4 regions of the Priestia sp. 179-F W1.4 NHS genome follow, and region 3 is predicted to be linked to each of the others. Evidence: riboswitches for the same ligand, from Rfam matches in the RefSeq annotation. Region 3 holds a riboswitch; each other region holds the start of a gene.
The links. A riboswitch is a leader RNA that binds a small molecule or an ion and turns the genes downstream of it on or off. The one in region 3 is predicted to bind S-adenosylmethionine.
Positions count from the first base shown of each region.

Region 1: another riboswitch for S-adenosylmethionine. It lies ahead of mtnK (S-methyl-5-thioribose kinase); the one in region 3 lies ahead of ACH0CI_RS20065 (methionine ABC transporter ATP-binding protein).
Region 2: another riboswitch for S-adenosylmethionine. It lies ahead of mtnW (2,3-diketo-5-methylthiopentyl-1-phosphate enolase); the one in region 3 lies ahead of ACH0CI_RS20065 (methionine ABC transporter ATP-binding protein).
Region 4: another riboswitch for S-adenosylmethionine. It lies ahead of ACH0CI_RS05600 (BMP family protein); the one in region 3 lies ahead of ACH0CI_RS20065 (methionine ABC transporter ATP-binding protein).

Region 1 covers NZ_JBIQFF010000002.1:504,534-512,046, forward strand. The annotation lists gene ACH0CI_RS13075 (pyridoxal phosphate-dependent aminotransferase) at 1-179, opposite strand, end outside; gene ACH0CI_RS13080 (carbon-nitrogen family hydrolase) at 292-1,074, shown strand; SAM riboswitch class I at 1,166-1,317, shown strand; gene mtnK (S-methyl-5-thioribose kinase) at 1,453-2,625, shown strand; gene mtnA (S-methyl-5-thioribose-1-phosphate isomerase) at 2,661-3,719, shown strand; gene ACH0CI_RS13095 (hypothetical protein) at 3,844-4,083, shown strand; gene ACH0CI_RS13100 (hypothetical protein) at 4,158-4,322, shown strand; gene ACH0CI_RS13105 (methylated-DNA--[protein]-cysteine S-methyltransferase) at 4,323-4,826, opposite strand; gene ACH0CI_RS13110 (PAS domain S-box protein) at 4,846-7,026, opposite strand; gene ACH0CI_RS13115 (LutC/YkgG family protein) at 7,288-7,513, opposite strand, start outside.
Region 2 covers NZ_JBIQFF010000002.1:496,581-504,093, forward strand. The annotation lists gene ACH0CI_RS13040 (ABC transporter permease) at 1-852, opposite strand, end outside; gene ACH0CI_RS13045 (sugar ABC transporter ATP-binding protein) at 849-2,354, opposite strand; gene ACH0CI_RS13050 (sugar ABC transporter substrate-binding protein) at 2,371-3,447, opposite strand; gene ACH0CI_RS13055 (1,2-dihydroxy-3-keto-5-methylthiopentene dioxygenase) at 3,570-4,085, opposite strand; gene ACH0CI_RS13060 (methylthioribulose 1-phosphate dehydratase) at 4,101-4,739, opposite strand; gene ACH0CI_RS13065 (2-hydroxy-3-keto-5-methylthiopentenyl-1-phosphate phosphatase) at 4,736-5,401, opposite strand; gene mtnW (2,3-diketo-5-methylthiopentyl-1-phosphate enolase) at 5,398-6,642, opposite strand; SAM riboswitch class I at 6,723-6,829, opposite strand; gene ACH0CI_RS13075 (pyridoxal phosphate-dependent aminotransferase) at 6,960-7,513, opposite strand, start outside.
Region 3 covers NZ_JBIQFF010000004.1:300,888-308,400, reverse strand. The annotation lists gene sufC (Fe-S cluster assembly ATPase SufC) at 1-569, opposite strand, end outside; gene ACH0CI_RS20080 (carboxymuconolactone decarboxylase family protein) at 808-1,173, opposite strand; gene ACH0CI_RS20075 (MetQ/NlpA family ABC transporter substrate-binding protein) at 1,295-2,131, opposite strand; gene ACH0CI_RS20070 (methionine ABC transporter permease) at 2,149-2,817, opposite strand; gene ACH0CI_RS20065 (methionine ABC transporter ATP-binding protein) at 2,810-3,835, opposite strand; SAM riboswitch class I at 3,967-4,074, opposite strand; gene ACH0CI_RS20060 (thioredoxin family protein) at 4,255-4,554, opposite strand; gene ACH0CI_RS20055 (toprim domain-containing protein) at 4,569-4,919, opposite strand; gene ACH0CI_RS20050 (YusG family protein) at 5,101-5,346, opposite strand; gene gcvH (glycine cleavage system protein GcvH) at 5,426-5,809, opposite strand; gene ACH0CI_RS20040 (arsenate reductase family protein) at 5,945-6,301, opposite strand; gene ACH0CI_RS20035 (acyl-CoA dehydrogenase family protein) at 6,417-7,513, opposite strand, start outside.
Region 4 covers NZ_JBIQFF010000001.1:1,083,622-1,091,134, forward strand. The annotation lists gene ACH0CI_RS05585 (putative polysaccharide biosynthesis protein) at 1-747, shown strand, start outside; gene ACH0CI_RS05590 (hypothetical protein) at 761-1,129, shown strand; gene ACH0CI_RS05595 (hypothetical protein) at 1,220-1,378, opposite strand; SAM riboswitch class I at 1,722-1,828, shown strand; gene ACH0CI_RS05600 (BMP family protein) at 1,904-2,914, shown strand; gene ACH0CI_RS05605 (ABC transporter ATP-binding protein) at 2,997-4,529, shown strand; gene ACH0CI_RS05610 (ABC transporter permease) at 4,504-5,571, shown strand; gene ACH0CI_RS05615 (ABC transporter permease) at 5,558-6,475, shown strand; gene ACH0CI_RS05620 (sulfite oxidase-like oxidoreductase) at 6,500-7,162, shown strand; gene ACH0CI_RS05625 (MogA/MoaB family molybdenum cofactor biosynthesis protein) at 7,196-7,513, opposite strand, start outside.

The DNA of each region.
Region 1 (7,513 bases), on a different contig from region 3:
GCACTTGCTTTTTGGAGTGTTTCTACAATATGTGAAGGAGTAGGCTGATCAGGATTTCCCTGCCCTAAGTTAATAACGTCGTGCCCTTGGGCCATTACTTTTCCTACCTTGCCTACAAGTGATGCAAAAAATTGTTTTGGTAAACTTTTTAATAGTTCCGATTGCTCAAATTGTTTCATCATCGCACACCTTCTCAAAAAATTCTTGAAATTCTAGTCACAAATAATATATTGTAATACTCAACTTGTAAAGTCATTTTTTTCAACTACTAAAAAAAGGACGGATGATAAAGTGAGTGTAAAAATCACGTGTTTGCAGCTTGATATTGCGTTTGGAAACCCAACTAAAAACCGAAAATATATTCAACAAAAAATGACGGAAGCTCTAAAAGAAAACCCTGACATCCTTGTGCTTCCTGAGCTATGGGATACAGCTTATGATTTGACGCGGCTAGACGAAATTGCCGATGATGAAGGACAGCAGGCCAAGCAATTAATCTCTCAATTTGCTAAAACGAACGAAGTAAATATTGTGGCAGGTTCGATCGCGAAAAAAACAGAGCAAGGCGTCACAAATACGATGTATATTTTTGACCGAAAAGGTCGTGAAGTGTCACAATACAGTAAGCTGCACTTATTTAAATTAATGGATGAGCACCTCTATCTAGAAGCAGGAACAGCAAAAAATCTTTTTACACTTGAACAGTCTTTATGCGCAGGAGTTATTTGTTACGATATTCGTTTTCCAGAATGGATTCGCGTGCATACTAGCAGCGGAGCAGAAGTCTTATTTGTTGTTGCTCAGTGGCCGGCTCCAAGACTTGCCCATTGGAAAGCACTGCTCATTAGCCGCGCAATCGAAAATCAATGCTATGTAATCGCGTGTAATCGTGTAGGCCAAGATCCTAATAACACATTTGCCGGACATTCCTTAGTCATCGATCCGTGGGGAGAAATAATCGCTGAAGCTGGCGATAGCGAAGAACTTTTAAGTGCCGACGTTAACCTGGAACTTGTAAAAGAAATTCGTAAACAAATTCCTGTCTTTACAGATCGCCGCACAGAATTTTATTAATTATGTATTGACAGCCGTTTTTTTGCATGATACGATTTTCACCAGATAACATAAAATTTTCAAACAAATCAAAATTGAATAAGTAATCGTACTCTTATCAAGAGTTGGCTGAGGGATTTGGCCCTGTGAAGCCCAGCAACCGACCGTCATTCCATCCTAAGGTGGATCACACCCGTAAAACATGTTTTTACAAAGGCACGGTGCTAATTCCAACAGAAAGTAATTCTTTCTGGCAGATAAGAGGTTTGAACACTACAATCAAGCCTCTTTCCAACGAAAGAGGCTTTTATATTTTCTAAAATTATAAAAGCCTCCATACATTCTTAAACCTATTAACTTAGTAAACAAATCAGTTTAATAAACTATGGAGGGATTCTAATGTCAACAACAAAAACAGAGAAGTATCAGCCTTTAACAGAAATTTCAGCAATCAAACTTGTGAAAAAGCTAGGTCTCTTTGATGCCACAGAAGCACTGACTGCCCGTGAAATCGGTGATGGCAACTTAAATCTCGTCTTTCACATCATAAATGATCAAACGAATAAATCCATTATCGTCAAACAAGCACTTCCCTATGCAAAAGTTGTAGGCGAAAGCTGGCCTCTATCCTTGAACCGTGCCACGATTGAAAGCAATGCGCTCAAGCAATTCGGTGCATTTACCCCTGAACTCGTACCAGCTGTGTATTACCACGATGAAACGCTTGCTGTTACGGTCATGGAAGATCTGTCTCATTTAACGATTTCCCGCGCCGGACTTATTCAAGGAGAAAGTTATCCCCTGCTTTCACAGCATATCGGTTCTTTTCTAGGACATATTGCGTTCAAAACGTCGGATTTTGCCTTAAAGCCTCAGGATAAAAAAGAAGAAGTCGTCAAGTACAGCAATCCGGACTTATGCAATATTACGGAAGATTTAGTTTTTACAGATCCTTTTTTTGATATCGATACAAATGAATTTGAAGAAGCGCTGCGTCCTGATGTAGAAGAATTGTGGAACGATGGAGATGTAAAGCTACAAGCAGCAAAATTAAAATATAAATTTTTAACAAATGCCCAAACGCTAATTCACGGTGATTTACATACAGGAAGCATATTTGCTAGCAGTCAAGAAACGAAAGTGATTGATCCAGAGTTTGCTTTTTACGGTCCGTTTGGATTCGATTTAGGCCAATTTGTTGCGAATTTATTTTTAAATGCTCTTTCTCGAAAAACAGATCGCGAACCGTTATTTGCACACATTACGAACACATGGAACGTATTTAAAGATACCTTTACTGCGCTTTGGCATTCTGAAAACATTGAACCTTTCGCTAAAGATGAGCGCTTATTACATGAAATTTTAACACAAACGTGGCAAGATGCTGTTGGATATGCAGGATGTGAAATCATTCGACGTACAATTGGCTTAGCTCACGTCGCAGACTTAGACGAAATTTCTTCAGAGGAAAGAAAAATTAACGCTAAACGTACTGCGTTAAAAATTGGACGCTATTTACTTCTGCATCAACAAGACGTTTCACCAAATGAATTTGAACATTTACTTCGATAACTAATAATGTACACAATGAAAGGATCGGTATCAGCATGACAAATACACTATCACTTCCGCGCTCAGTGGAATGGAATGAATCATATATTACTTTATTAGATCAGCAGCAGCTTCCTGGCAAAGTTGAATATATTAAGCTGCAAACCATTAAAGACGTATGGGATGCTATCACTACCTTGAAAGTACGCGGAGCCCCTGCAATTGGCATTACGGCGGCTTTTGGTCTTGCTCTTTCTGCCCTTAGCTATGACACGGATTCAGTCAAGGAATTTAACAAAAAGCTAGCTCTTGATCAACAGTATTTAGCTAGTTCACGCCCGACTGCCGTCAATTTATTTTGGGCACTGGACCGCGTAGCGAAAAGCGCTGAATCCGCTTCGTCCGTTAATGAAGCTAAAACAAAAGTTGTTCATGAAGCGATTCAAATTCAAGTAGAAGATGAAGAAACGTGCTACCGAATTGGAGATCATGCCCTTTCTTTATTTAAAAAGAAAGATAAAATCATGACAATATGTAATGCTGGTTCAATTGCTACAGCTTATTATGGAACCGCATTAGCACCTTTTCACTTGTCTAAGCAGCGCGATATTCCGCTTGAAGTATTTGCTTGTGAAACAAGACCCGTTCTTCAAGGTTCTCGCTTAACAGCATGGGAACTTCAGCAGTCGGGAGTAGACGTTACGCTGATTACAGATAATATGGCTGCTCATACCATTAAAACAAAAGGAATTAATGGGATCATTGTAGGTGCTGACCGCATTGCAGCAAATGGCGATACGGCTAACAAAATTGGAACGTATGGACTTGCTCTTTTAGCGAAAGCATTCGGTATTCCATTTTACGTAGCAGCGCCGCAGTCCACATTTGATTTATCTATTCAAGACGGAAGCAGCATCCCTATTGAAGAACGTTCACCTAAAGAAGTAACGCACATTGGAGATACGCAAATTGCTCCAGACGGAATCTCTGTGTACAATCCAGCTTTTGATGTGACGCCAAGCGAACTGATTACGGCCATTATTACAGAGCATGGAGTTATCCATTCCTCGTCTTTTGAATCCATTCAAAAAGTTTTGCTGCAATCTGCTCAATAACAAGAGGCTGGGACAAAAGTATTTTAGCCCCACTGCAAAACGAACCACTAATCAACATGTTGATTAGTGGTTCGTTTTTTTGTGATGGTACATATCGTTTTATCTGTTTCGTTCCCTCTAGCAGTTGATTGGAGGGCAAGGTGAAGACTCCTGCGGGAAAAGCGGATCAGGTGAGACCCCGCAGGAGCGCAAGCAACGAGGAGGCTCAGCGGCCGCCCGCGGAAAGCGAAGTCTTGCACGGAAATCAACTGCGGTGTCACAAGCGGTTCAGTTTATGTATACGAGTTGTTCATCTTTAGATGACATTGATTTTGTTATGTCTCAACCTTTTTTATTAAACAGCGCTTTTTGGCTGCATTTGTAACACAATTGTAACAGTACTCTCTGCTTTTTCTACATATATTATAGGGGATTCTTTTTGAATAAGGAGGAGTAAAAATGAGTGCAGAGCAAAAAACGGATAAAAACAAAGCGGTGAATCGTAAGCAGCAATATCAGCTATTCGATTTATCCAAAGATGAAGAACTAAATTCCCTCCCTTCTCCTCAGCAAATTGACGGTGTTTTTGTGCAGGGAGAAGGCTGGAAATTAGACGGTGAATAGTTATTTTAACTCCAGAGCGCCTTTTGCTACATTTCTTTCAAGCATTAATAGTTTTTCTTTTATATGAGTTTGGGAACCTGCATAACCTGTTAAAGCTCCATTTTTACCAATCACACGGTGACAAGGTAAAATAATAGGCAGTGGATTTCGACGATTCGCTTGTCCCACGGCCCTTACGGCTTTAGAGCGATTAACAGACTCCGCTACATCACTATAAGACCACGTTTGTCCATAAGGTATACCTTTAAGCGTTAACCACACTTCTTTTTGAAAGTCTGTTCCTTTTATATCCAAAGGCACATCAAATGTTAGCGTGCGCCCTTCAGCATAATCCTGAAGCTGCCGCTTCGCTTCTTTCACAAGGTGATAATTCTCGTCATGGACAAGTTTTTTAAGCTGCTCGTTGTGATCATCGCTATCAAACCAAATATGTTGAACCCCTTTTTCCGAGGCTACAATATAAATTTTCAAATCAGAAAATAAGTTCATTTCTCCATAGTACATACTCGCTTATCCTTTCTGTTTAGGCTGGAAGAATAACACGAAAAGCTGTTCCTTCTCCTATTTTGCTTTCCACTTCAATTCGCCCTTTATGTTCTTCGATAATTTTATATGAGACCATCAAACCGAGCCCCGTTCCTTTTTCTTTTGTCGTATAAAATGGTTCTCCTAAGCGCTTGATGCGCTCTTCGGGCATTCCGTCTCCTTGATCTCGAATGGAGACCGTCACGTAGTGCGGCTCTGTAGAATAGACTTCAACAAAAATTCTTCCCCCGTTTGACGTAACTTCAATTGCGTTTTTAATTACATTTATTAGTACTTGTTTAATTTGGTTCGGCTCGCAGTATACCATTGGCAGCTGAGGGGACACACTTAGTTCAAACTGAATATTTTCTAAAAGCGCTTGAGCATTTAATAAATCAATCGTTTCTTTAACAACCGCAGCTAGATTTTTCTTTTCGAACTTTACGGCCTGTGGCTTAGCGAGTACTAGAAACTCTGTAATAATGGTTTCGATTCTTTTTAATTCGGATTTAATAATATCAAAATAAAGAGAGTGATCTTCTTGAATGCTGCTTTCTAGCAGCTGAACAAACCCTTTTAAAGCCGTCATCGGGTTGCGGATTTCATGCGCAATCCCAGCTGCTAACTGTCCGACTACTTGAAGCGTATCCGATTTCCGAATCTGCTCCTGCATTTGATTTCGTTCCGTTACGTCTCTTAAAAGCGTCATATATAGACCTGGCAAGATATCTTTTTTCGTAGAGAATTCGATATTTTTAACTTTTTCGTTCCCCGTAACGTACGTAATCTCTCCTTCAGCTTCCCCTTTTTGCTCAATTGTTTCTTTATGCTCAATGACCGCATCTAAATTCGCTGAAGAAATAAAATCCTCCATGGAATGCGCACAAATCTCCTCTTTGCTGAGTTCGAGAATATCACAAAGAGAAGAATTCACATCAATAATATTTCGCTTGCCGTCCCATAAAACTAACCCATCGATCGAACCATTAAAAATCTGTCTGAATTTCTCTTCGTTATTCCGAAGCTCTTGTTCGATTTTTGTACGTTCACTAATGTTTCGAAAAATGGTTAAATGGTCTCCTTCTATAATGCCTTTTTTCCCTGTGAATTCCAACTGTTTGATTTCTCCATTTGGCATGTAAAAAGGAAGCTGATTGCGAATTTCTCCTTCTTTTTGAAATGTTTGCAGCATTTTTAATGCACTAAAGCTTTGCTTATCGATAAACGTATACAAATTACTTCCAATCAATTTGTTCAACGGCAGCTCGAAAGTACGGGACGAAGCAAGATTAGCGTTTAAGATTTCCCCATCGTCTTTCCAAATCAAAATGGCTTCAATCGCATTTTCAAAAATAGCCCTGAAATTTTTTTCGCTTCTCAACAGCTGCTGCTCCATCAGCCGTTTTTCCGTCACGTCTCTCATAATGGACATATAGTATTGACTGTATATATTAGCCGTTGTGGTAAATTCAAAAAAAGTAACGTCTCCATTTTCGAGCTTAATCGGCAGCTCGCCGCTTGTCTTTCCTTCTTGATGCAGAGTTCTCCATAATTTTTTCACTTTATAGTGATAAGTAGGTTCTACAAGCTCCTCTAACGTTTTGGTTAGAAGCTGTGCTCTTGTATAATTTAATCGTTCGCAAAATGAAGGGTTCGCGTCGATAAGCTGACCGGTTCGATCAAAAATGACAATTCCATCTACCGCTTCATTAAATACATCCATAAACATATGATGACTAATAAACCGTTCATTTTCCATCATCTTGTGCTGCGTAATATCTCGAAATGTACACACAATAATGCCCGACATGTGACTATGTTTGTGTGAAGTAAATTCAACATGTTTCATCATGCCGCTTTGAAGCGTCATCGCGCCTTCATATTTGAAATAGCTTTCTTCTAAAAGCGCTGGATAGTACGCTTCAATCATGTCATACGGAAAATACATGAGAAAATCTTTCATTTGATACGTTAATAGCTCATCCTTTGTTTTTTCAAACAGCCCGCAGGCTGATTCATTGGCATTTATAACTTGAAAATACTCATCAAATACGACAATGGCATCTAATACGTCATTAAAAATAGCTCGTAGCTGCTCTAATTCACCTTGCTGCTTTTGCGCAGCTTCAGATGTTAATTCTCTGTGTGGTGACATGCTCATTGCTCCTTTCTTTTGCACTTCCCATTTCCCCACCTTTTATCTATAGACTTAGTATTCTACAAGATTTGCTTTTTACCTTTTTAAAATTAGTCACGTTTATTCAAAATGCGACATTTCTTCACATTCTCCCGTTATTTAAAAAAGGAGCATGAATAACAGAGGCTGGGACATAACAAAATGAAACCTATGCTCAACATAACAAAGAAAACGAACCGTGAATCAACATGTTTGATTCACGGTTCGTTTTTCACTTCGGCTAAAATACATTTTCCCCAGCCTCTATCGATCATTCACTACAATATAAGTGGCTTGAATAGGTCCATGCACGCCAACGACTAGATTCATTTCAATATCAGCTGAATTGCTCGGTCCCGTAATAAAGTTAATGCAAGAAGCAATCGTTTCTCCTCGCTCTACTTTTTCATGAATCATTTCAGCAGCTTGTGTCATGCGAGGGACAATGGAACTTTGAGGAATGATCGCAATATAAGTGGCCGGCAGCAAA
Region 2 (7,513 bases), on a different contig from region 3:
AAATACGGAAAAGCCAATGTATGTCGCAGCTACGGCATCCATTAAAAATGGTGAGCCTGCGTTCACTTCTCCTACTCCAATACGGGCAGCTAAAACGACTCCTCCAATTCCAGCAAGCAAACCTGAAAACATATAGGCATACATACGATAACGATTAACCGGTACACCCGAAAGTCTTGCTGCTTCTATGTTACCTCCTGTTACGTAGAAAAAACGACCAAACTTTGTATAGGAAAAAACGATATGAACAAGCAGCACAGTCAGCAGCATAATGATCACAGGGACGGGAATACCTAGAAAGTGACCTTGCCCCAGCGCAAGGAAAGAAGGAATGAAAATTCCCGGAGCTCTTTCTCCGCTTGGTAAAGGCATATTGGTATAAATAGCTGAGCCTTTTGTATACGTTAATAAAATCCCCTGTACGATAAACATCATGGAAAGCGTGGCTAAAATATCAGGAATCTTTACTTTCACTACTAAAAAAGCATTCACTAACCCGATGAGAAGCGATGCAATAATCGGAACAATGATCGCAACTGCAATTTCTTGTCTGTGTAAAACGAGCATAGAAGCTGATAAAATAGTGGCTAAACCAGCCGTAGATCCTACAGATAAGTCGAGTCCGTTGACGGTTAACGATATCGTTACACCAAGCGCAATTAAGGTAACAATGGAAATAGAGCGCAGAATATCACTAATGTTTTCTCCTGTTAAAAAGTTAGGTGTGGCAATGGAAAAAATAATCATAATAACAAAAATCATTAAGACTGTCCCATATTTGTAAAAAAAGTCGAAAACGCTTATTTTTCTCTTTGGTTTCGCTACAGGTTCTGTTACATACTCCGCACTCATCCTTTTACTCCTCCTGCTGTATAATAAAATAATTTTTCACTAGTTGCTTCTTCTTTGGATAATTCTTTCACGATTTTCCCGTTGTACATAACATAAATTCGATCCGCTACCCCTAGCAGCTCCTCGAATTCACAGGTTGCATAAACAACGCCTTTTTGCTGTGACACAAGCCCTGTAATTAAGTCGAATATCTCTCGCTTAGAGCCCACATCAACCCCTTTAGTTGGCTCATCGAACAACAGTACGTCAGAATCCGTAACAAGCCATTTTCCGATTGCTACTTTCTGCTGATTTCCACCGCTTAACGTTCCAACTGACTGCTCGATAGAATGAGACTTTACGCCAACTTGCCCAGTCGTTTTCTGCGCTTTTTCTTTAATCTTTCCTCGCTTTAGAAACGAATAATTTGTAAAGCGGGACAGACTTGGCAAAACTAAGTTATCGGCAATCGATTCATGAACAAAAATTCCTTCTTTTCTTCGTTCTTCAGGAACAAGAGAAAGACCTTGTGCAATATAATAATACGGCTGCTTATTCAACTTTAGTTTCTTGCCTTTTAACCGAACGCTGCCGCTGACATATTGCTCTAAACCAAATAGACTTCGGCAAAGCTCCGTTTTCCCTGCTCCTACAAGCCCTGCAATACCGACTACCTCTCCTTCTTTTACATGAAAAGAGATATTCGAAAGGCGCCCTGGAAGGGATAATGCTTCTACATGTAAAAGTTCGTTTCCAACTTCTACTGATTTTTTGACCCACTGTTTTACAGAAGACGTTCCTAACATGAGCGTAATCACGTCTTCAATTGATGTATGTGAAGTTTCTTTTGTAGCTACATAGCGTCCGTCCTTTAAAACCGTTAAGCGGTCGCAAATATCAACCACTTCTTGAAGGCGATGTGAAATATAAATAATGCCTACTCCGCTTTTCTTCAGCTCTCTCATCACAGAAAACAATTGTTTCGTCTCTTCCACACTAAGAGGTGCGGTTGGTTCATCCAAAATTAAATAATCAACATTCTGTACAATTGCACGTGCAATAAGCACCTGCTGTTTTTCTGATAGAGTTAGATCAACAACATTTTTTTTAACGGATAAAGAAGAACCAAGTAAAGAAAGAGCTTCTTCCGCTTTCTTATAAATAGATTTCCAGTTTACAAATGTCTTACTTTTCTTAGAAACCTGCACGTCTAACACAATGTTTTCAGCTACTGATAGCGAAGGAATCAGCGCTACATCGACTTCTTGGTGTACAATGCCGATGCCGTGGCTCTTCGCTTCCTTAGGAGAAGAAATAGAGATTTCTCCTCCGTCTTTGTAGGTCTTTCCTTCGTACTCGTCGTAAGCTCCGCACAATATTTTCATCAACGTACTTTTACCGGCACCATTGGCTCCCAATAAAGCATGAATTTCCCCTTTTTGAACAGTAAAATCAACTTTGTTCAGCGCTTGAAAAGAACCAAAGTTTTTTGTAATGTTCTTCATTGAAAGCTCGTTCGTCATGTCTGTCCCTCCACTTCTACTCTTTTTTACCCCATTCTTCTACGTACTGACTAAGCTGGTCCATATTAATCGTTTGATTAGGCAAGTCAGTTTGTTTGACTAAAACCGGATCAAAGGAATAATAACGAGGGATCTCTTGACCGTAAATCTTTTTAAGAAGCAAATCAACCTGCTTTTCTCCTACTGAAGCTGGGTTTACAGCAGCTGACGCTTTCCACGGGCTGTTTTTTGCCTGCATCATTTGTAGGTCTTCATCAGATAAGTCCACTCCATATACCTTAATCTCATCTCGTCCTGCTTCTTTAATCGCTCTTGTGACTCCTTTTGCAAATTCGTCCCAAGGTGCCCAAACGGCTGCAATGTCTCCTTTATTTGGATACTGCTTTAATACAGCCGCCATTTTATTTTGAGTGTCTAGAGAGGTGTTGTCTGTTGCGCTTCCAAACGTGGCAATTTGTTTTACATCTGGATAGCGATTCATCATAATTTTATAAATGCTGTCGCGTTTTTCCATCGGTGCAAAGCCTCCAACAAACGCATATACAATATTTCCTTTTCCGTTAATGTCCTGCATCATTTGCTTTAGCCCCTGGAGCGCAAGCATATAATCATCTTGGTCAATCGTTGTAACGCCTTCTACTTTTAATTCTACGTCTGTTGCAATAACGGGAATCCCTTTTGCAATCGCGCGCTTCACGCCAGGTTCAAGGGTTTCAGCCCGGCCGTGGTCAATCATAATACCGTCGACATTTTGGTTAATAGCCGTGTCTAAATACGCCGCCATTTTAGATTGATCATTATTAGAATCAGAAACGGATAGCTGTACTCCGGCTTTTTTAGCCGCTTTTGTCACACCTGTTATGTACTGAGCAGCGTGAGTGCCTGACGTAAATTCAGAAATAAGAACAATTTTTGTATCTTTCGTAATCTTTTTTCCTTCTTGCTGTACAGGCTTAGCAGAAGCCGCTTGCTGCGCTGGAGCTGCCTGTGCTTTCTCGTTTAGACTTGGCTGTTCTTTCGTGCAGGCAGCCAGCGCAAAAACTAGAAGCACGAGCAAAGTAAGTGGCCACAGCATTTTTTTACTCTTTTTCATGGTGTTCCTCCTATTAAACTCATTATTCATATAAAAATAGTTAGTTTTATAATAATCCAAAGAATACCCCGCTTTTAGATGTAAAAGCGGGGTGATCATGACCTATGCTTTACAAGTAGTTGTTATGCGTAAATAGGTACCCATCCTTCAGTTGTCACGAAAATTCGCACAGCGACTACTTTACGATCTTCCATTAGTGTAAAGTAATGAAGAATGTTTTCTGGTACTGAAATTAAATCGCCCGGCTCTAATTCAACATCAAAAAATTCACCGTCTTTTCCTTGAATAACAAAGATTCCATGACCGCTTACGATAAAGCGAACTTCGTCATCTGTATGAATATGCTTGCGCTGAAAGTTTTTTAACAATTCATCAATGTTTGGTGTAGATTCCGATAACGAGATAACATCTTGAGCTTTATAGCCGCGGCGTTCAGAAATATCTTTAATATCCTCACCAAAAGCGTTTAAAATTTCTGTTTTTTCTTCATCAGTTAAATCATATTTTTCACGAAGATTTTCTGGAAGTTTTGTAATATCCCAGTTTTCATAAATAACTTCATTGTTTGCCAGAAAAGCTGATACTTCCTCTTGAGTTTCAATTCTTTTATTATTTACATGTAAGCGAATTTGCGCCATTTTTATTTCCTCCTTTTATAAATGCACCTTTGGCTTAATGCCTTTAAGTGATAGTAATTTCACATGGTAGCTAAATAGAAATTCATAGGCTTCTAGCGCTTTTTTTGTTTCAAACGCATTTTTCCCCCATACCGTAATCCCGTGGTTACGAATTAAAATCGCGCCTTGATCGCCTTTTATATGGTGAGAAAATTCTTCTGCTAGTGTCGGAATATCCGCGTAATTCGGAATAATCGGAACAGTAATTTCCGCATCTTCCTCCCAAATACCCAGTGCCTTAATAATTTCTTGGCCTTTGAATGAAATAAACCCTTCATCTCCGTACAGTTCAGAGATCACGTTGTTGTCGATTGTATGTACATGAAGGCTGCACCCAGCATTCGTTGACTCGTAAATCTTAACGTGTAAAAGCGTTTCAGCAGAAGGCTTTAAATGTGTTTCTTCTGCAGGCTTCCCGTATTGATCAACTAACAAAAAGTCTTCATTTGTGCGTTTTCTTTTATCTTTTCCACTTGCTGATACAAAGAAAGTTGTCGGATTTTGATCCACTTTAATCGCTAAGTTTCCGCTTGTACCGAAGAACCAATCGCGCTCTGCCAACTCATCTTTTATATCTGCAAGCTCGTGTAATCTTTGCTGAGCCATAATACTCATGCTTTCACCTCTTCTGTTAATTCTTGTAAATGGTGAATCACATCATAAAAAGTAGAAAAAGGACGATACGGTAGAGATAGCTCTTCGCATTTTTTAATTAAAAAGTCACGCGCAATGACAGTGTCAGCTAATTTGGCAGCCTGCAAATCTGTAATTGAATCGCCAATAACAACCGTATGATCTCTTTCATCTGCAAGATGGCGAATAATCGTTGGCTTACAGCAGCCGCAGTCATTTGTACACTGTTTATCACATGTATGAGGCCACGTAATGGAAATATGCTCACCGGAAAAATCAGATCCGTTGCAGTAGAGCATTTCCTCTGCAACTCGATTTCCCAAAAGCGGTTTTACAAAAAAGTCAATTCCTCCGCTTACAATATAAAGCGGAATATGATGCTCTTTTGTATAGGCAATAAAATCATCAAATCCATCTCGAATAGCAGACGTCTCTAAAATATAAGAAATAATATCTTCCTTTAATTCCACGGGAAGCAAGGCAAACATTTGCCCTACTCCTTCTTGAATGGAGACGCGTTGTGCTAGCACGTCGTCTTTAATACTTTCCCACTCCGGAGGAGCAAATTGTTTCATAATAGCAATAATGTTATCGCTGTTTGTGATTGTTCCATCAAAGTCACAAAAGATTTTTAACGATGTCATGCTTTCACCTCTACTGTTCCCCATAGTTGCAAAGCTTTTTGCAACTCTTTTGATTCTTCAGCTTTTTCGGCTAATGTTTGATGAGAGAGTACTGCATCTATCGCCGCACGGAATGCTTTTCCTCCTCCGATAGCTCCCTCTGGATGACCGTGAACTCCGCCTCCTGCATTAATAATGCTGTCGATTCCAAAGTCCTTCACAAGCTGCGGTACCATTCCAGGATGAATTCCTGCTGAAGGAACCGGGAAAGACTGCTTATATTTGTATACAGGACGCGTTAATTCGTAGGCAATGCCTGTCGTATCTTCAAGAGAAAGCGCTACGCTTCCGTATGGTGATGGAAACAGAGAGAAATCCGCTCCGGCTAAGCGCAATAGCTTTCCAAGCAGCAATGAATTTGAAAAACCGTAAAACTCTGATGGCGTAAGCGCTCCGCTAACAGCTGGGTGTGCCATAATCGGCAAGTTAATTTCATCATCTTCTCGAAGTGCCTGCAGTACGTCTAACCCGTAAGCAAATACGTTGAATAAAAGAGCATCGGCTCCTAGCTCAGCTGCTTTTCTCGCTTTTTCTTTTAATTCAAACGTTCGTCCCGTTAAATTAACAGCATACAGCGTGCGGTGTCCCGTTTTTTCGTATACGTCATTCAGTACTTTTTTTCCTTCTGTAACGCGAGTTTCAAAAGGTGTTCGTTCACTATCAAACAAAATCTCGTCGTCTTTAACCAAATCCACTCCGCCAAGCGCTTGCTCACGCAGCTGAGTTGTTAAGTACGTCATGTCTCTTCCAATCACGCCTTTAAAAATACTCATCACAAGCGGACGGTCATAAACGCCTAGTTTCTCTCGTATACCTTCTATTCCAAAGCGCGGTCCTGGGAATTCAGCTAATAATTCATCAGGAAAATCCAAGTCTAATAATTTCACTTTTCCATCAAGTGATAGTTTTCCGAAAACCGTAACTAAAATAGCCGGTAAATCTCTTGAAAAGTTGGCAGTAGGATAAGCAATTTTGACAATAGCCTGCTTAACCTCTCCGCCTAAATATCCGTTAACACGTTCGCAGTCTTGAAGCTCAGTTACGGATACGACGCGCCCTTTATGCTTTTGAAGCTGCTGTTGATCTAAAAGCGGCAGATCTGTCCATGAGCCGACGGTTAGTCCTAAAGCAATTCCTTCCGCTTTTTTATGAAAATTTCCTTTATTGTCATGTAGTAAGTAGCTTGCAACGATTTCACTCATTATGCTAAAAACTCCCTTGCTGTTTAATATCGTTAATAAAAAAAACCTCTTCTGTGATTAAGAAGAGGCTTTCGTTGCTCTTCTTATCTCTCAGCTGCTGCTGCAAGAATTAGCACCGTGCTTAACATGCGTTAAGTCGGTTGCCGGGCTTCATCGGGCTAGTCCCTCCACCTACTCTTAATAAGAAAGTTGCTATTTATTTAAATTGAATTCGTAGATTATATACTAAATAAAAAATACCGCTAGGATTTATCGGTTATTAATCTCGTTAACTTCTTACATATTAAGCCAACTCAAAAAGGATTGTCAATGCGTTTTTAAAATAAATTTAATTTTTTTATTCGAGATACAGCTTCTCTCATGCGCTCTTCATCCGTCAGCAGTCCTACGCGCACATAGCCTTCACCATATGTTCCGAAGCCTACTCCAGGTGCCACTACAACGTGGGCTTTTTCAAGAAGTAAATCTGAAAATTGTTCAGAAGTATATCCTTTAGGAACTTTTAGCCATGCAAAAAAGGAGCCCGCTGGAGATGTAACGTCCCAACCAATTTCTTGAAGCCCTTGAATAAAGGTATTGCGTCTAGATTCATATCGCTTAACTAAATCATTCACACATTGTTGAGATTCTAACAGAGCTGCCGCTGCTGCCTCTTGAACCGCCCCAAAGAGGCTGACATACATATGATCTTGAAGAAGATTAATAGCTTCTACTACACTTTCATTTCCTACAGCAAATCCAACTCGCCATCCCGCCATGTTATACGTTTTAGAAAGAGTATAAATTTCAATTCCCGTCTCTTTTGCACCAGGAGTCTGTAAAAAGCTGATTGGCTTTTCACCATCAAATCCAATGGCTCCGTAGGCAAAGT
Region 3 (7,513 bases):
ATACCTTTTGATACAACTTTTAACGCATCGATATCTAAACCAGAGTCGATTTCATCTAAAATTGCAATTCCTGGTTGAAGCATCATTAATTGAAGAATTTCGTTACGCTTCTTCTCACCGCCAGAGAAACCTTCGTTTAGGTAACGCTGAGCCATGTCTTGATCCATTTCTAAGAAATCCATGTTTTTGTCTAATTGACGGATGAATTTCATTAGTGAAATTTCTTCGCCTTCTTCACGACGAGCATTAATTGCTGAACGTAGGAAGTCTGCGTTTGTTACCCCGCTGATTTCACTTGGATATTGCATCGCTAGGAATAGACCTGCACGAGCGCGCTCATCTACTTCCATCTCGAGTACATCTTCGCCGTCTAGCGTGATGCTTCCTTGTGTAACCTCGTATTTAGGATGTCCCATGATTGCTGAAGATAATGTTGATTTACCAGTACCGTTTGGTCCCATGATTGCATGGATTTCGCCGCCCTTAACTTCTAAATTAACACCTTTTAAAATTTCTTTACCTTCAATTGCAACATGAAGATCTTTAATTGTTAAAGTTGACCCTGCCATATTAAAACCTCCAGTTATAGACGTATATAGTAAAAAACGATATACCTATATCTTTTTAATTATTCTCATTTTATTCTCATTACAATCTTATAACAAATGAAAACTTATAGCAACCTTTTGACCCAAAAGGTTTTAAACCATTATGTACGTTTTTTAAGACTAAATCCACTCATAAAAAAGTTGCCTTAAAAGACTCGATAGAGCCTTCTAAGACAAGCTTTTTACCCACTTTATTTACTTAGTGCGTGTGGCTAGTCAGTTCTGAAACACACTCTTGGACAAGCGTAACGGACTGACTCATCGCTGCGCCTCCGCCAAATGCCGCTGATACTCCGCATGCTTCTAAAATTTCTTGCTCAGTTGCACCTTGATCAATGCAGCCTTTTGTATGATAAATCATACAGTACTCGTCTTGAGCTACTACGCTGATTCCTAGCGCGATTAACTGCTTTTCTTTTTTAGAAAGAGAACCTTCTCCAAAACATGCTTCAGTAAACGCATTAAACGTTTTTGTTACTTCCGGCAATTTTTCGCTAAATTTCCCAACACCCATTTTATAATCATGAAGTGCTTGCTCAGTTGAATGACGTGCTTCTTGCTGCATAACGTCAGCTCCCATCATCAGTAAAGTTTTCACGGTTAGTATGCGTGAGAAAAATAAGAGTTATTCGTTTTGATGCATACAAAAAAGCACTTGCCCAGAGTGGGCAAGCGCTTTTCTTCTATTATTTATTTACCGGCAATACTCCGCCTTTGTATTTTTCTTTAATGTAGTCTTGAATTTCTTTAGAGTGAAGAACTTTTACTAAAGCTTTCACTGTATCTTTATTTTCGTCACCTTTGTGAACCGTAATGATGTTTGCATATGGGTTGTTTTCTTTGCTTTCCACTGCGATTGGATCTTTTACTGGATCTAAACCAGCATCGATAGCATAGTTAGCATTGATAACAACAGCGTCACCTTCATTGTTTTTGTACATTTGAGGTAACAATCCGCCTTCAACATCGGCTTTAAATTTTAAATTCTTAGGGTTTTCTACAATATCTTTAATTTGTGCGTCTGTTTTCTTTACGCCTGGTTTTAATTTGATCACGCCAGCTTTTTCAAAAATCGATAAAATACGTCCTTGCTCTGCTACTGCATCACGCATAATAACTGTGCCGTTTTTCGGAAGATCTTTTAAGCTTTTGTATTTTTTAGAGTAGATACCAATTGGTTCAATGTGAATGGCACCGGCACTTACGAAATCATACCCTTTTTCACCTTTATGATCTTTTAGCACTGAATTCATATAAGGAACGTGCTGGAAGTAGTTTGCATCAATTTCATTGTTTGCAAGAGCTGTGTTCGGTAAGATGTAATCTTGGAATTTTTTAATCTCTAAATCAATTCCTTGTTTTTCCAAAATAGGTTTTGCTTGTTCTAAAATTTCAGCATGAGGCGTATTAGATGCACCCACGACAATTTTCTTTTCATCTTTTGATCCATTGTTAGATCCACACGCCGCTAATCCTACTACTAGCGCAGATGTTAATGCTAAAGCTGAAAGCCATTTTTTCATAATAAATAATCCTCCCTTTATCTTTTATCAATTTTTGCAGTAATCGCATCTCCAATAAGTTGGATAATAAATACAATAATCAAAATTAAGATCGTAGCGGCTAGCGTTACGTCATTATGACTGCGCTGGAATCCTTCTAAATATGCAAGGTTTCCAAGACCTCCAGCTCCAATCACACCCGCCATTGCCGTATAGCCGACTAACGCAATGGTTGTTACTGTCAAACCGGAAATCAAAGCTGGCAGCGATTCAGGTAACAGCACTTTAAAGATAATAGTGCTTGTTGTGGCTCCCATTGATTTAGCAGCTTCAATAACACCTTTATCAATTTCACGCAGACCAATTTCTACAAGACGCGCATAAAATGGTGCTGCTCCAACAATTAAAGCCGGTAACGCTGCATTAGCGCCTAAAATACTTCCTACCAATGCTTTGGTAAATGGAATCAGTAAAACAATTAAAATAATGAATGGAATGGAACGAAAGATATTTACAACCGCCGACACAATGGCATATAAAGGTTTGTTTTGCCAAAGCTGTCCTTTGGACGTTAAAAATAAAAGCAAGCCCAATAAAATACCTAGAACAAATGTGGCTACAACTGAAATAGCCGTCATATATAGTGTTTCATTTGTCGCTTGAATAAAATCATCTAAAATAACGTTTGGAAATAGTTTCTCAAGCATTTGTCATTACCTCCACTTCTACCTGCTGCTCATGAATGTATGCAATGACTTTTTCAACTTCTATTAATTCTCCGTCTAAATGAACGAACAACGTCCCGTATGAACCTGTTTGTGTATGAGAAATCTTTCCTTGCAAAATATTAATCGTTACATCAAACTGTTTTAAAATCGTTGTAATGAGCGGTTGCTCTGCTTTTCCGCCAACAAACGTCAGCTGAATAATTTGCCCGCTTGGATACAGCTCTTTTACTTGTTCAATCGTTTCAAACGTTTCCTCTGGTTCAGAAATCTGTTGAACGAATCGTTTTGTAATCGGCTGCTTAGGTTTTCTGAATACTTCTAGCACTTGTCCTTCTTCTACTACTGCCCCATTTTCCATAACGGCTACTCGATGACAAATTTTACGAATGACGTGCATTTCATGAGTAATCAATACAATGGTTAACCCTAGCTTCTCATTAATATCTACTAACAGATCTAAAATAGAATCTGTCGTTTGAGGATCAAGCGCTGATGTTGCTTCATCACAAAGCAATACTTTTGGATTGTTCGCTAGCGCTCGAGCAATCCCAACACGCTGCTTTTGTCCGCCGCTAAGCTGTGATGGATAAGCATCTTCACGCCCTTCAAGCCCGACTAGCTTAATAAGTTCGTCCACTCGTTTCATTCTTTTTTCTTTTGAAATCCCTGCTATTTCTAACGGAAAGGCAATATTTTCTCGTACCGTACGCGACCACAAGATATTAAAGTGCTGAAATACCATACTAATTTCTTGTCTAGCTTTTCTGAGTTTTCCGCCTTTAATTTTTCCAATATCATTACCTGCTACTTCGACCGTTCCTGTCGTTGGTGTTTCTAATCCGTTTAGCAAGCGAATCAAAGAACTTTTCCCCGCTCCGCTATAACCAATAATTCCGTAAATTTCACCTTGGTTAACGGTTAGATTCACATTATCAACAGCTGTTACTTGACCGCTTTTGGCCTGATAAATTTTTGTAACGTCTGTTAATGTAATCATATTTCTTCACCTTCTTTAATAAAAACTTAATTATGTTAGGTTGCCCTATAGGATGAAAAAGCCGTAAAACAATTTTCCCCATTAAAAAAGCCTCTCTGCGCATGACAGAAAGGCTCGATATTTAATCCTTTCTCTCATCTTTCAAAGCGCATAGCTTTGCAGGAATTGGCACCATTTCAGTTAGTCTGACGGTTGCCGGGTTTCACAGGGCTCAGTCCCTCCACCTCTCTTGATAAGAGTTCGCAACAATTATTTTGTTTTTGGGAAATATTCATTCATTTATGAACATTCATGAGTGTGATTTTAGCATGTGTCAGATAGGCTGTCAACAGATTTTGTTCTTGGGATAATATCCCAAGATTTCAACAGCCCCAACGGTTCGCTCTCTTTCCACTTCTTCATTTTAAACAAACGTTTGATTATCGAAGCTCCTCGAGTACGTGCTCGATGGAATGAAACGCGTAGAGTTTTTTTACCATTTCACCATTTTCCACTTCAATCAAACAAGGTACGCTTTCAATAGAAAATAATTCTGCTTTTGAAGGCATATAATTTAAATTGCTCATTCCGATGGTTACATCCGGCAGCATCGCTTCTGCCACGGTTAACATTTTTTTTGCCAGCTGACATGTCCCGCAAAAAGGCGTATGGAAAAAGATAAAGGCTCTTTCTCCTTCTTTTAACTGATCATCCAGCTGTTTTTCGCTCCATTCTTGCATGTTGCTCATTCCTTTTATGTTAAAAATTCTGCATTAACATCGATATTGGCACTCAGCAATACTGTTGCTATGTGATGTCTAGGGGCGGCAGCAACTTCTCGGTACATTTTATCAATATATAGATGCTCTGCTTCCGGAAGCTCTCGTTTAAATTGTTTTCTCAGCTTATTCCCTGAATCATCAGAGTCAACGAGTATGTATACCTCTTTGTTAAACGTACAGTCAATAATTTCATCCAGCTTTGATAAACTAATCGTACCGTTTGTACAAATAATTTCAATTGGTTCTCGAATGATATCTTGAATACGCTTTTTATCTGACTTTCCTTCGACAATAATTACTTTTTCAATTTCAATTAGCCCCATTTTCATCACCCATAATCGTCAGTTGTATAGTAACATCATTTCTTTATGCTATACAATATTCGTTAATGTATCACAGTTCACCTGTTTTTTAAAAGAAATTTGCAAGAAAGAACTCTTTTAAAAGGCAGTTTAGGCCATATTATCTCTATAAAACAAGAAAAACAGCGGCAGTTGCCACTGTTTAGCACCATCCTGCTTCTTCATCGCAGTCTGTATATTTTTGCGTTTCACCTTGTTTTTGTACGTCCGCGTATTGATAGAACTTATTATTTTCTTGCGAATATCCTTCTTCAAAGCGGTATTCATTGCCGCTTGTTCCGTAGCTAACTTCACCAATTGGCTGCTTATCAACGTATAATTTCATACCGCCGTCATGAAATTTAGCTGTAACGCGATCTGTAACGTCCATTTTTTGTTTTTCAAACATAAAAAGACACTCCTTTAGCTTGTTTACTAATAGAGTGTCCAGTCAAAAACTTTTCATAAAGACAATTTATGGAGGAATATTATCCTTCGTTTGTCATTTCTTCGTATTGCTCTGCTGTCATCAGCTTGTCTACTTGAGAAGCATCAGATGGTTTGATTGTAATCATCCATGCTTCTTCGTATGGAGATTCATTAACAAGTTCAGGACTATCGCCTAAGTTGTCGTTTACTGCTACAACTTCACCGCTAATTGGTGCGTAAAGCTCAGAAACTGTTTTTACTGATTCAACGCTACCAAACGGCTCGTCAGCTTCTACTGTTGCTCCTACTTCTGGCAGTTCAACGAATACGATGTCTCCAAGCTCAGCTTGAGCGAAATGTGTAATACCTACGCGGACAACGTCTCCTTCTGTTTTTACCCATTCATGCTCTTCAGAATAACGCAAATCTTTTGGTGTACTCATCTTAATCCCTCCAAAATATGTATCGTAATTTGTTTATATAAAAAGCGCCTTCAACGTGGAGAACACTTTCTACAACCTAAAATAACTTCCTATTAACAGTGTAACGTAAAAGGTAAAAATTTTCTATTTGAAAACTTACTTCCACACGTCCTCAAACTGCTCTTCTTTGAAACCAAGCGTTACTTTTTGTCCATCTGTTAGCAGCGGACGCTTAATTAACATGCCATCTGACGCAAGAATAGACAGAAGTTCGTCTTCACTCGCACTGCTTACTTTATCTTTAAGACCTAACTCGCGATATTTTTTACCGCTTGTATTAAAGAATTTTTTTAATTCTAGGCCGCTGTTCTGATAGTAAGCTTGCAGCTGCTCTTTTGTTGGCGGATTTTCTACAATATGAATTTCTTCATATGCTACTCCGTTATCATCGAGCCACTTCTTTGCTTTTCGGCACGTACCGCACTTTGGATATGAATAAAAAAATAATGACATTTCGTCAACCACCCTTTATTTTAAGCTTTTTTCGTATTTTAACACATCCTTTATCATTTACCTAGATAGAGGCTTCTTAAACAAAAAGGAGCTCGCAAAACGAGCTCCTTTTTCCTTAAACTGTGAACTTCTCTACTTCTAGAAGCGTTTTTGCAACCTCGCGCTTTACGCTAATTACATTGATTGGTGTATAGCGAGTTAATTTGCGAAGAGACGAAAGCATGACTCTAAGCGTATCACCTTGTTCAACGCCAATTAACGTTTCTTTTGCATCTGCTTCGATTCGATTAAATGCTTCTTGGCAGAATACTTGCGTGTATTTTAATTTTAAGCTGTTTTGATCTACTCCTGTTTTGGAAATGGCTTTTTCAGTACGTAAAACAGTGGATTCCATTGCATATACGTTACTAATCATATCAGAAATATTAACGAGAATTTCTTGTTCTTTTTCTAATTCTTTGCCATACTTTTGTGCAGCTAATCCCAAAAGCAAGAGCGCAATTTTCTTCCCGTTTTGCACAAGCATTTTTTCTTGATCTAACGGCTCATTTCCTACTTCCTGCGGCATAAGCATCATCAATTCTTCTTGAAGCGTTTGTGCTTTTTGAAGCAGTGGAAGCTCTCCTTTTAGCGCTTTGCGTAAATATGTGCCTGGTACTAAAAGACGGTTAATCTCATTTGTTCCCTCAAAAATACGATTAATGCGAGAATCGCGATACAGACGCTCAATTTCATACTCGCTCATAAAACCGTAGCCTCCATGAAGCTGCACGCCTTCATCTACAATGTAGTCAAGAGCTTCCGTGGCAAACACTTTATTTAATGAACATTCGATAGCATATTCAGCAATAGAAGCAGCAATTTGTTTTCCGTCTTTTTGCTGTTCTTCTGAAAGCTGGCCCATATGGTCTTCAAAAAGTCCTACCGTACGATATACGGAGCTTTCAGTTGCATACAATTTAGAAGCCATTGTGGCTAACTTTTCTTGTGTTAATGAGAATTTAGCAATTGGCGTTTTAAACTGCTGACGCTGGTTAACGTATTGAGACGTAATTTCTAACGCACGTTTCCCTGCTCCAACTGCTCCAACTCCAAGCTTATAGCGCCCAATATTTAAAATGTTAAAGGCAATCACATGGCCTTTTCCAATTTCACCTAGCACGTTTTCTTTTGGAACAAGCGCATCTTCAAGAATCAACGTTCTGGTTGATG
Region 4 (7,513 bases), on a different contig from region 3:
TCTGTCATTGGGTTAGCGCAAATTTTAGTAATGGTGCCGGTATCGCTAGCGACTGCCTTCAGCATGTCGCTGATTCCGGGTATTACATCTTCTTTTGTGCAAGGAAATTTACGAGAAGTAAAAGGAAAGATTACAAAAACGCTGCAGCTGCTGTTGTTTTTTACTCTTCCTTCTGCGGTGGGGCTTTGTTTATTGGGTAAGCCGGTATATATGATGATCTTTGGAGCGAAAAACAGTCCTGAAATCGGTGGAGTTGTTTTACAATGGTATGCGCCTGCTGCCATTTTATTTGCTCTTTTTACCGTAACAGCCGCGATTCTTCAAGGAATTAATCAGCAAAAGAAATTAATTTTTGGCTTGGGCTTAGGTATTGTTGTGAAGATAGTATTAAACGTACTGTTGGTTTCAAGCTTAAAAGAAATTGGACCTGTTGTCGCGACGTACGGAGGATATGGTGTATCGGTTATCTATAACTTTTATTTAATTGAAAAATCCATTTCTTACCGAGTTCAATCACTAGGAAAAGCCGCGTTGACTCCTGTTTTATTAGTAAGTGTGATGTCAGCCGCTGTGCTTATTGGCAATTATGCTTCTCACTATTTTCTAGAAAATAAGCTGTCTGCATCTTCACTTGCGATTAGCACGTCTTGTATTTCAATAGCTTTAGGTGCTGCTGTGTATCTAGGACTTGGCGTAAAAACAAGTTTAGGGCAATCTGTTGTGTTAAATAGAAGAAAAAGAATGTAAAGGAGAGAAAGAAGTGTCGAAACGATTTGTACTAACCGTAGCCGCTGGAGGATGTATCATAATCTTCGGCGCGCTGCTGCTACTAAACTGGGAAAAGGTGTTTGGAGACTACCGCCCCATTCAAACAGCAACAGCCGTATTCAAGTTAGAAATGGGAAGTCAAGATGTAGCAAAGACTACGGATTCAGATAATGTTCTTTACTATATGGTGAAAAAAGGACATTTAGATGAATATATTCAACTGATGAATGAAAAAGGCTATGTGTTAAAAGAGAAAGATATTGATCATAACCGACTTGTTTTTAACAATGGACAAGAGGATGAGCAAATTTACTACAAGCGCTTTGCTAGGAAGTATACGATGATTGATGGAGAAGGGTAAAAGCCTTCACTTGGAATTACTACATACTAAAATCATTAAAAGAAAACACCACCTTGCGAATAAAAGGTGGCGTTTTTTTGTTAGATTATCTCATCTTAGTTTTACTCTTGCTATCCCTGTTACGACCATACTAGTAATAAAAATAACTATGATTCCAATGTTGGTCGGGGTATCAAAAAATGTTTTTGAAATGGCTAAAGCGATAATAAGCCCAATAGCTATGCCAGATAGTTCTTTCATTAATTTCACCGTTAACACCTCTTAACAATATTACTAAGGAAAAGTCTAACATTATTGGTAAAGTGGTTTCAATTAATAACACATTAACGGAAGAGGTATAATAAAACTTATTTGCTACCACTAAACCCTCTTGACCGTCAACAGATTCAGTATAAGTGCTTTGTGAAGAAGTATAGAATGATTCAAGAAATGAGGTAAAGGCTTTAACTTTTATTTTATATTTTAGTAGACTAAAACCGTATAATCCTATCTGTTTTTAAAGTTTTTTTGCGTAAAAAAGAAAAATAATATTGACAATTGTTGAAAAACTATTAATATTGACTATATTACATAAAATAAATAGCTATTGTTTTCCTTATCAAGAGAGGTGGAGGGACTGGCCCTGTGAAACCCGGCAACCGCTGTCTATGACAGAATGGTGCCAAATCCTTAAGAACAGTATGTTCTTGAAGATGAGGAAGAGACGTTTGGTTAACGAGCTCTTCCTTTATATAAAGGAAGAGCTTTTTTTATATTATAGGGGGAGTAAGTTAAATGAAGAGATTTCTTATTTTAGCAGTTGCGCTTGTACTACTCGTAACTGGCTGTCAGTCAAAAAGTACAAAAAGCAGTGGAAGTGAAGAGAAAGGAAAGAAGCGAATTGCTCTTGTTTTGCCTGAAAAGATTGGAGTTAACCCGTTTTTTCAGCAAATGGATGATGGAGCAAAGCGCGCTGGGAAGAAGTATAACATTGATGTAAAGACAATTGAATCTACGGACCAAGCAGCCATTGAAAGTAATTTGCGTGCTGCGGTAGCCGAAAATTATGACTTGATTATTACATCTTCTTTTGAATCCGAAGATGCGTTGAAAAAAGTAGCTCAAGAAAATCCGCAGCGTCAATTTGCGATTATTGATACAGTGGTCGATTTACCAAATGTAAGAAGCGTTGTATTTCGTGAGCAAGAAGCTTCATATTTATTAGGAGCAGCGGCAGGATTGATTACGAAAACGAATAAAGTAGGAATGGTTGCAGCTGATGATATTCCATTATTAAAAAAATGGACGGTAAGTTTTAAAGAAGGATTACAATCAACAAATCCAAAAGCAGAGTTTCTAGTAAACTATGTTGGAAGCTTCTCTGATCCAGCTAAAGCAAAAGAACTTGCTATTTTACAAGCTTCAAAAGGCGCTGATTTTATCGCCGGAGCATCAGCAGTAGGCGACTTGGGTGTATTTGAAGCAGCAAAAGAAAAAGGTTTTTATACGGCAGGACAAGATATTGACCGTACGGAAGTAGATCCTGAGCATATCGTTTTATCGCAGTTAAAAGGATCTGATGCAGCTGCTTATGAAACGGTAGAAGCACTCGCAAATGACAAATTTAAATCGGGCGTAGTGACATACGGCTTAAAAGAAAAAGGTGTTGGGTTAACGTATGTGACTCAAGACAGCAAGACGCCTCTTAGTGACTTTGTAGGACAAGATGTGATTAATCAATTAAAAGAAATTAAAGATTCGATTATTGATGGAAAAACAGTGGTAAAAGATCCGTTAGCAAAGTGAGTTGAGAAGAGAAGTCGAGTAAGGCTGGCTTCTCTTTCTTATTTTTGAAAAAAACCTAAAGGGGAAAGGAGCAATGAATGGAATGAGTGAGCTGCTGCAGTTAACGAATTTAACGAAGAAATACGGTTCATTTTTAGCAAACGATAACGTGTCTTTTACGCTAAAAAAAGGCGAGGTTCACGCGCTGGTCGGAGAAAACGGTGCTGGTAAAACAACGTTGATGAGGATGCTTTACGGAATGGAAAAGCCGAGTTCAGGAAGTATTCAGCTACATGGGAAAACCGTCTCGTTTTCATCTCCTGCGGATGCGATTAAAAACGGAATAGGCATGGTGCATCAGCATTTTATGGTTTTTCCTCATTTTTCAGTGGCTGAAAATATTGTCTTGGGGCATGAGCCAAAGAAAGGTCTCTTTTTTAATAGAAGGCAAGCGAAAGAGGATGTTCAGCAATTAACCCAAACCTATCAGATTTCAGTAGATGTTCATAAAAAAGTAAAGCATTGCTCAATTGGAGAACAGCAAAAGATTGAAATTTTAAAAGTGCTGTATCAAGGAGCAGAAATCATTGTTTTAGACGAGCCTACCGCTGTACTTACTCCTCATGAAGTGAAGGAACTATTAAAAACAATCCGTTTTTTGGCTTCACAAGGAAAAAGCATCATTATTATTACACATAAGCTGCAAGAAGTGATGGAAGTAGCGGACCGCATCACGGTTCTTCGGAATGGTAAAGTAGCCGGCGTCACAAATAAAGAATCTACTAATGCTCACCATTTAGCCAAGCTGATGGTAGGACGAGAATTAAAAGAGCGTCCTGCAAGAGTGCCGTCACAAGGCACCTCTCATTTAAGCGTACAAAATCTCTTTTTAAAAGGAAAAGGACAAAAAAACGTATTGCAAAATGTGTCTCTTCACGTTTCAGCAGGAGAAATTGTCGGTATTGCAGGCGTTTCAGGAAATGGGCAATCAGAGCTGCTTCAAGCAATCGCTGGATTAGTAGAAACAGACAGCGGAAGTATTAAACTTGGAGATGAAGATCTTACAGGGCAATCTGTGCGTGAAAGAAGAGAAGCAGGAATCGCTCATATTCCAGAAGACCGCTATATGTGGGGAGCCTCTAAAGACGATACGATCGAAGAAAATGCGCTGATGGGCTATCAGTATAAAGCTTCTTACTCGAAAATGGGCTGGCTGAAAAGAAAGATATTCAATTCGAGCGTGGAGGAATGGATAAATGAATTTTCGATTAAAGCCACTTCATCTAAGCAAAAAGCAGGAGAACTGTCAGGGGGGAATCTGCAAAAATTGATTGTTGCCAGAGAGCTTGGCCAAAACACTTCTTTTCTACTTGCTGCCGAACCAACGCGAGGAGTGGATATTGGGGCAATGGAACGTATTCACGACGCTTTGATTCAAAAACGCAATAATGGATCGGCTATTTTACTTGTATCTTCTGAGCTGTCGGAGATTATCTCACTATCAGATCGAATTTTAGTGATGTACGAAGGCAGTATTGTTGGAGAGCTTACAAGAGAAGAAGCGACGGAAGAGAAGCTAAGCATATTAATGGCAGGAGGAACGGTAGAAGGTGATACAGTTGCAGAAACTTCTTAAATCATTGATCCAACCAATTATTGCGGTCATTTTTGGCTTAGCAATAGGAGGCATTATTATCTCCTTAACAGGTGGTTCGGTTTTCCAAACATATACAGAGCTCTGGAATGGAGCGTTTGGTAATTTTTATTTCTTCACTACTACGCTGGCTCGCGCTACGCCTATTCTGTTAATTGCGTTAGGTGTCGGATTTGCTTTTAGAGCAGGTGTGTTTAATTTAGGGGGAGAAGGACAGATGGTCGTTGGAGCTATCAGTGCAGCGATTGTTGCTTATTACCTGCCGGCTCCAGGGGTAGTCAAGCTGATAGCGGCTATTGCCGCTGCGGTTGTGGCAGGAGGGTTGCTTTCCGTTTTAGCAGGCTGGATGGAAGCCGCTTTTAAAATTCAGCTTGTCATTTCGACGCTTTTATTAAATTATATCGCTGTTTTATTTGCAAGTTATTTAGCAGGTCACCCATTTCAAGATAAAACAGGCTCAGCAGCTCTCGCTCAAACGCCTATGATTGAGCAATCGGCGTGGCTTGGAAAAGTGTTTCAAGGAATGCCTCTTCATGTCGGATTTATCATTGCTTTAATCGGTGCGCTACTGCTATGGACAGTGCTTCGCTACTCTGTGTTTGGGTACGAAGTGAACGCATCTGGAAAAAATCCGTTGTTCGGAGCGTATGGAGGCATTCATCAAGTAAAAGTCATGCTGTTCAGTATGTTTATTAGCGGGAGCTTGGCTGGATTAGCAGGAGGGTTTGAAGTGCTTGGTTCACAGTACCGATTTGTAGACGGTGCGCTTACCGTTCCTGGATATGCATGGACTGGAGTGATGGCTGCTCTGTTAGCAAAATCGAATCCAATCGGCATTATTTTTACGTCTCTTTTACTTGCCGCTTTGCAAACAGGAGCGATGGGTCTAGAGCGTAATACAGAAATTCCGTTAGAAATTGCGAGTATTATGCAAGCTGTACTCATTCTATTTATCTCAGCAAAATTCACAAAGCAGTGGTGGAAAGCAAAAAAGAAAGGAGCTGATATTCGTGGAGCTGCTTGATTGGTCACTGTTAAATGCAACGCTGCGAATGGTTGCACCGATTTTATTAGCGGCGCTGGGCGGAATGCTTTGCGCGCGCGTAGGCATATTTAATGTAGGGCTAGAAGGTCTAATTTTGATTGGAGCTTTTAGCGGGATTGCGGGCAACTATTATACTCATAATGTCTTTTTTGCGATCGTGATTGCGGCTGGAGCAAGCTTACTTTTTGCGTTGCTGTTTGGGATGATGGTCGTGATATTTAAAGCGAATGAAATTGTTGTTGGGGTGTCTATTAATTTTTTAGCACTGGGCTTAACGACATTTTTACTCCGGACTATTTTTCATACAAAAGGTGCCTATTACGATAAAAACATGCATGGAATAGGCACATGGGATATTCCTTTAATTAAAGACATACCTATAGTCGGCGACATTGTTTCCGGGCAGTCACCGCTTGTCTATTTTGCATTTTTAGCAGCTATTGCTTTTTATATCTTTTTTTATCGAACGATTTTTGGTTTTCGTCTTCTAGCAGTAGGCTACAATCAAGTAGCAGCAAGTACGCTTGGGTTAAAAGCAATAAGATATCAGCTGTTTGCGATTGCAGCATGCGGAATTCTGTGTGGGATTGCAGGAGCACAGCTTTCATTAGGTCAAGTCACGATGTTCTCAGAAGGCATGACTTCAGGGCGTGGATTTATTGCACTTGTTGCGATGATGCTCGGTCAGTCTCATCCGCTCGGTATTTTAGCGTCGAGTATACTTTTCGGTTTAATGGATGCGGTGAGTACGCGACTGCAAGGTTTTTCAATACCGACCGAGTTTACGATGATGGTGCCGTATGTACTTACATTAGCAGCGATGTTTTTCTTACGAGATAAAGGAGTCGAAACGAATCAAACAAGTCAGCAAAGTGCACGCTGATAAAAAAATAAAGAGGTGGTACCTATGAACAAAGCAGACCGTATTAAACGAATGAAAACACCGGAAATTGATCCAAAGTATGAAGGACGAGTACCTCCGGGTCAGGTAGTAACAGAGCGCTTTCCCATTTTACACGAAGGCGACGTGCCGGAGTATAACTTAGAGGAGTGGACGCTTCGCGTGTTTGGGTTGGTAGACAAAGAAGTGACGCTTTCGTATCAAGATATATTGAACATGCCTCAAACAACGGTGAAATGTGATATTCACTGCGTAACGAGATGGACAAGACTTGATAATGAATTTACGGGCGTGCTGTTTACAGACTTTTTAAAAGCAGTTGGCATGGAGTTGAAAAGTAAATACATCATGCTGCACGGAGATAATGATTATACGTCAAACATTGAAGTAAAAGATTTACTGAGAGACGATATTCTTCTCGCTCATTCCTTTAACGGAGAGCCGCTTACACCTAAGCATGGATATCCGCTGCGATTGGTTGTGCCGCATTTGTACTTTTGGAAAAGTGTCAAATGGCTTCGAGGCTTTGAAGCTATTGATGAAAACCATCCGGGCTTTTGGGAGCAAAACGGCTTTCATCTTAGAGGAGATCCGTTTAAAGAAGAGCGTTTTTCTGGAGAAGATTTAGGCATTCCAGAAGATGAGTGGGTACATAAAGACTATGATTAATGAAAATGCCTATGCTTGCGCATAGGCATTTTATTAGCGCTGGCGGTTTAATTCCCACACAACGTGGCGAAGTTCAGGCAAAATCAGTTTGGTCATAGCTAGGCGAACAGCACCGCTTGATCCTGGTGTAGAAAAAACGGCTTTTTCGTTAATCGTCCCGGCAATTGCCCGGCTCATAATCGCTGCGCTGCCAATGTCTTCGGTGTAGCTCAGCATGCGAAACAGCTCGCCAAACCCGACGATTTCTTTATGAATCAGCGCTTGAACGGCTTCAATTGTGACGTCTCGTTTTGTAATGCCGGTGCCGCCGTTTGTGAGAACAACGTCAATGTCCTCAGCACTGCATCCGGC